2 regions of the Planococcus shenhongbingii genome follow, and region 2 is predicted to be linked to the other one. Evidence: riboswitches for the same ligand, from Rfam matches in the RefSeq annotation. Region 2 holds a riboswitch; the other holds the start of a gene.
The links. Region 2 has a riboswitch for S-adenosylmethionine ahead of QWY16_RS14270 (methionine biosynthesis PLP-dependent protein). Riboswitches for the same ligand answer to the same signal wherever they lie in the genome.
Positions count from the first base shown of each region.

Region 1: linked by a shared signal. The riboswitch ahead of QWY16_RS09760 (LLM class flavin-dependent oxidoreductase) and the one ahead of QWY16_RS14270 (methionine biosynthesis PLP-dependent protein) in region 2 are both predicted to bind S-adenosylmethionine.

Region 1 covers NZ_CP129235.1:1,971,794-1,974,908, reverse strand. The annotation lists partial or broken gene QWY16_RS09765 (IS3 family transposase) at 1-168, shown strand, start outside; gene QWY16_RS09760 (LLM class flavin-dependent oxidoreductase) at 243-1,628, opposite strand; SAM riboswitch class I at 1,824-1,932, opposite strand; gene QWY16_RS09755 (YkuS family protein) at 2,296-2,874, shown strand; gene nikE (nickel import ATP-binding protein NikE) at 2,964-3,115, opposite strand, start outside.
Region 2 covers NZ_CP129235.1:2,891,590-2,894,704, forward strand. The annotation lists gene QWY16_RS14260 (cobalamin B12-binding domain-containing protein) at 1-465, opposite strand, end outside; gene QWY16_RS14265 (antibiotic biosynthesis monooxygenase family protein) at 462-767, opposite strand; SAM riboswitch class I at 959-1,061, shown strand; gene QWY16_RS14270 (methionine biosynthesis PLP-dependent protein) at 1,138-2,259, shown strand; gene metC (cystathionine beta-lyase) at 2,256-3,115, shown strand, end outside.

The DNA.
Region 1 (3,115 bases), 920 kb from region 2:
CTGCTTAAACAAGAGATGTATTACGGAGAAGAATTGGTCCCCTTCGAAGAACTGAAACTGAAAATTGAACGGTACGTCCATTACTACAACCATGAACGCATCAAGCAAAAATTGGCCGGCATGAGCCCGGTGAACTACCGAATTCATGCCAGCCAATTAGCTGCATAACTGAAACTCTAACTTTAAGGGGTCACTACCAGTGCTTTTTTAAGCACTTCTCCTCCCTACTGATCGAGTAATTTTTAATTGTTTGCCGTTACTGGCACTCGCGCATATTGCTTTCCAGGATGAGCAGGCGATAAATGAGCGCCTTCTCCAAATAAAGCATCACGCAAAGAATTTCCTTCGTATTCTTTTTGCACAAGTCCCCGCTCTTGAAGAATCGGCACAACGAGTTCAATGAAATCTTCAAAAGTTCCAGGGGTGATGGCGTAAGCAATATTGAAGCCATCGATGCCTGTTTCATTTACCCATTTTTCAAGCGTATCGGCAACCTGCTCTGGAGATCCGACAGTGAATGGCCCAAGTCCACCAATGCCGACATATTCTTTAATGTCATTGACCGTCGGTTTTCTGCCAGGCAGGATTTTGGTGAAGTTTTCCAAAGCGGACTGGATGGCATCATTTTCAATGTATTCAAGCGGCTGGTCTGGTGCATAGCCGGACAAATCAATGCCAGTCCACCCTCCGAACAAGGCAAGAGCCCCTTCATGGCTGATATGCTTCTTATAGTCATTGTATTTTTCGATTGCCTCTTCTTCAGTTTTGCCGACAATAGGTGTCAGCAAAGCAAGAATCTTCACATCGTCCTTCTTCCGCCCGGAACTCTCAACTTCCGCATGTATTTTATCTACCGTTTTTTTGGCCAGTTCAACATTCGGTGGGCCAATGAAGACACATTCAGCATGTTTTCCGGCAAAAGCCACACCTTTTTTAGAAGCGCCTGCCTGGTAAAGGACAGGTGTCCGCTGTCTGGAAGGTTCCGTTAAATGGGCACCGGGCACTTTATAGTATTTCCCTTCATGCTGGATATCATGCACTTTTTCAGGATCTGTATAAATGCCATTTACTTTATCCAGCAGCACGGCATCTTCTTCCCAACTGGATTCCCATAATTTATAGCACACTTCCAAATACTCCTCGGCAATGTCATACCGCTCGTCATGCTTGATCTGGTCGTCTAACCCGATATTGACAGCCGCGCTCTTGAGATAAGAAGTCACAATGTTCCAGCCGATGCGGCCTTTAGTTAAATGATCCAGCGTAGAAATCCGGCGGGCAAAAGTGTATGGATGTTCATGAGTAACGGAAGCAGTAACACCGAACCCCAAATGTTTCGTGACTGCCGACATAAGTGGCACGACCAGCAGCGGATCGTTGACAGGAGACTGCGCCCCTTGCCGGACGGCGGCATCTCTGGAGCCATTATAGACATCATATGTACCGAGGACATCCGCGATAAAGATGGCATCGAACTTTCCTTTTTCCAATAGCTTCGCCAATTCGATCCAATACTCGCTGTCTTTATATTTATGCGATTGATCTTCGGGGTGCGTCCAGAGCCCAGGTGATTGATGTCCAGCGCAGTTCATATCAAATGCATTTAAATAAATCCGTTTGTTTGTCATAAAAATCCGCTCCTTTGTGTGCACCGTTTTTGGTGTTTCAACTAACCTTTTTAACACAATGATTGATGTGAGGATTTACCATTGCCCTTTCTTTATATGTACTTGCCGTATTTAAATTTGAGGACAATGAACAAAATAAAAAACCTCCTTTTCTCGGCTAAAGAGAATAGAAGGTTGTATATGTACACAATCCCGCTCTTATCTCCCAAGAATAAAATTCTTGCTGGATTTAGCACCTTTCTGACAAATGTCAGAGGTTGCTGAAGCGTCAACGGGCCAGTCCCTCGGCTTCTCTGGATAAGATTATTAAATTAAAAATAATCATAATATTAAATCAATAGAAAGTCAACGTAATTTGTGAAAATTTTATTTATCCTATAAGTCTTATTATTTAACTTGGATTAATTGTATGAAGAAGAACTTTATTTTGATGGTAGCTCCATGAAATTCAGTTGCATTTCAAAAAACAACGGATGCTTTTTTTGATCCTTGATTACTGCCACCAGATAATGTCCTCTGCTTTCTAGCGTTCTTCTATCGTTCTCCCATCTATACATTCTATTTTCTTACAAAAATTTTCTTAGAAGTTATCGCGCATATGTTTAACTAATGGGCTAGATAGGGAAAGACACTAGAATAACGATAATAAAGAAAGAGGTTTGATAATATGCCAAGAATCGCAGTAGAACATCCGTTTACAGACATCCAGCTCGCATTAGGGAAAAGAGGATATCAGGCAGACATGCTTGACCAGAAAGCAAACGCAGCCAAATACGATGTCCTGGTCGTCCGCAATTCTGAAAGCTACGACCACCTTCGCTTCAAGGGCTCCTTAGTGGAAGTAAGCGGAAGCACGGTTAACGAAATTGTTGACGAAGTGGAAGAACGTTTGCAGCGCGCTGGGAAAATCCCAGGCCAGCCGGATGCAGCGAAAAGCGAATCAGGCAGCGGGTTTTTCGCTGGCCTCTTAAGCGGAGCAGCGATCGGCTCGGTAGTGGCCCTTCTTTTAGCACCGAAAAGCGGCAAAGAACTCCAAGTTACCGTCAAAGAAAAATTAGCGAGCAGCAATTCAAGCGGTGATGGAAGCGGAAAATTGAGCCAAGTAAAAGAAAAAGCAACAGATTTGGCCAACCAAGCGAAAGAAAAAGCAACCGAAGCCACGACTCAAGTGAAAGAGAAAGTTTCCAGCTCGTCTAAAGACCCGCAAGGCACTGAAACTTCAAGAGATTCTTCATCATTGAATTAAAATAACGAGGATAAAAAAAGCCGAAGAGCCCACTTTCCAGTGGGCTCTTCGGCTTTTTGCATATGATAGCTTGGCTGCTTGATTCTGCATCAAACAAAACTTTTATCAGAAGAAATCGTTCGGTTCCGTGGATGTTCCGAAAGGATAGAAGACACCAACTTCTTTACAACAGGTTGTTCCGAAGAAAAAATTTCATTTTTGTCTTGGCTGATTGCGATCAATCTGCCTTTTTCCATGACTG
Region 2 (3,115 bases):
GCTATGGCTTTCAAGAAAAGATTGAATCTGGCGCAATGCTTCCATATCTTCCCCTTGCAGAAACAATTCCGCTAGTTGGGTTGGCTGCATCATCTCCTCAACCTCCTTTTGCCACAGTTTAGAAAGTAATTCATTTGCTTGCTGAAGACAATCCAGCATAAAGCTTTCTTCAAGCTTTTCCGTTTTTCCTGGAAGGATCTTAATGAGCCGTTCAAAATTATCAATGATGAGGGCTGTTTCCACATTGCGGCTGTTCAATACCGTCTCCAGCCAGCGGCTGTAATCTAAAAATACTTGTTTGTCTTCCAGTTCATAAGCTGTTTCGAGATGATCCAAATGGTGATGGTTGTCTTTCTCGGTATGCTGGAAGCCCCGCTCACCGAACCGTTCCCAAATGCTTGGATACGCTTCATAAATGCTCGTGGCTGTTTCCAGTGCGATTTGATCTTTAATAGCTTTGTTCATTCCGCTACGACCTCGTATTGCCGGACTTTCGGCACAATTCCAGCTAACGCCTTGTCCGGATAATATTTTTCAAGCTCATGGATTTCTTTGAACTCATTGCTTCTGACCCATTTCAAATAAGCTTCTTCTGAATGCCATTCCAAATGCACCGTCAATTCATTTAACTTTTTAGTGTTCTGGATAAGCCGAAACTGATGAAAGCCTTCAGCCAGGTCCACCCGCCGGGAACGATTTTGATATATTTTAATGAGATCCTCTGTTTTTTCTTCCGGCACTTCAACTGTTGACGTCACAATATACATCCATATTCCCCTTTTACTGAATTGATACTGTCTATTATAATCTTTCGGTCTTCGAATTAAAAGAAATGCACTATAGTTGTCCTCTGCCGGATAGGATGATTTATTTTGAATATTTCAATTCCCTCTTGCACTTCTTTGTAAAATACTCTAAACTTTGAAATATCCAATTATACATAACTTCATAATTTTAATTCTTATCAAGAGAGACGGAGGGATTTGGCCCTGTGATGTCTCAGCAACCAGCCTCACGGCCACGGTGCTAATTCCAATAGGCATTTGCCTAAAAGATGAGAAGATTGTGTTACCTGAACAGGGGCTTTCTTCTTTTTGAAGAAAGCCCCTGTTTTTTTTAATTGAAAGGATGATGAACATGGTCGAACATAGCTTGGAGACACAATTGGTGCAGTCGGGAAACCGATGTGATGCTAAAACGGGAGCAGTCAGCCCACCAATTTATTTATCAACCGCCTATGGACACGAAGCACTTGGCAAGTCGACAGGGTTTGACTATACACGTACAAAAAATTTAACACGCAGCATTTTGGAAGAAGGCATCGCGAACCTTGAAGAAGGAGATGCAGGGTTTGCCTGTAGCTCCGGAATGGCGGCTATCCAACTTGTCTTGTCGCTGTTCCGTCCAGGTGACGAGCTGTTAGTTCCGGAAGACATTTACGGCGGGACTTATCGGCTGCTCGGCCATTTCGCTGACGTCTACAATATCCAGGCGACTTATGCAGAATTCAAAGATGTTGAATCAACTGAACAGCAAATCACCATTCAAACACGGGCGTTGTTTATCGAAACTCCGACCAATCCATTGATGCAGGAAATCGATCTCCAAGCTTATGCAGCACTCGCAAAAAAGCACAATCTGCTGCTTATTGTCGATAATACATTTCTAACTCCTTATCTCCGGAAGCCGCTTGCATTAGGAGCGGATATTGTCATCCATAGCGCTACTAAGTACATCGGCGGCCATAACGATGTACTAGCTGGAGTGATTGCCGCAAAAGGCCAGAGCCTATGTGAGCGATTAGCCGCTTTGCATAATGCCACCGGTGCCGTGCTGTCCCCGTTCGATTCATGGCTTTTGATTCGTGGATTGAAGACTTTGCCTCTCCGTATGAGGCAGCATGAAAATAACGCTAAAAAGATTGCTGCTTTTTTAGAAGAGCAGCCCATCGTTTCACAAGTTTTATATCCTGGTAAAGGCGGCATGCTGTCATTCCGGCTGCAAAAAGAAGAATGGGTTTCTCCATTCCTCTCAAACATCCGCCTGATTGCTTTTGCAGAAAGCCTCGGAGGTGTGGAAAGTTTCATCACTTATCCTGCCACACAGACTCATGCAGTTATTCCAGAAAAAGAAAGGCTGCACCGCGGCATATGTAATCGCCTGCTCCGTTTTTCAGTCGGCATTGAAGATGCTGACGATTTAATTGCTGATTTAACCCAGGCTTTCGCCAAACTTGAAAAGGAGGCTCTTCGCCTATGACCGATCATTTGGAAACTCAATTTATCCATTCAACCGGAGTTGACCGGCAAACCGGAGCAGTAAACGTCCCTGTTTATATATCTTCAACTTATCACCAGCCGAGCTTTGATGAATTCGGCCCTTTCGACTATAGCCGTTCGGGAAACCCCACGCGCTTGAAGCTGGAAGAAACCATTGCCAAACTTGAAAACGGCACGCGCGGTTTTGCGTTCGCTTCCGGCATGGCTGCCATTTCTTCCGCTTTCATGCTGCTTTCTGCTGGCGATCATGTTTTGATTTCTGAGGACGTTTACGGCGGTACTTACCGCTTTGTTACAGAAGTGCTGAATAAATTCCATATCGATTATACATTCGTCAATATGACCGATTTAAGTGAAATGGCAGAAGCCATCCGGCCGAATACAAAAGTGATTTACCTTGAGACGCCGTCTAATCCTGTCATGAACATCACCGATATCGAAATTGCAGCAAAACTGGCGAAAGCCAACGATTGCCTGACATTTGTCGATAATACTTTCATGACGCCCCTTTATCAAAATCCCTTGGACCTTGGAGCGGACCTTGTCTTACATAGTGCAACGAAGTTCTTGTCCGGGCATAGCGATATTATTGCAGGGCTCGCCGTTACAAAAGATGCGGAACTGGGAGACCGGCTCGGGTTTATTCAAAACACTTTCGGTTCGGTCTTGGGAGCTCAGGATTCCTATAACTTAATCCAGGGCATTAAAACTTTGGGTGCCCGGCTCAAGCAGTCAGCCGCTTCAGCCCGTATCATCGCCGACTATCTGCACAGCCATCCTGTAATTGAAGAAGTCTACTATCCCGGATTCCGTTTCCATCCGGGATATCCGATTCA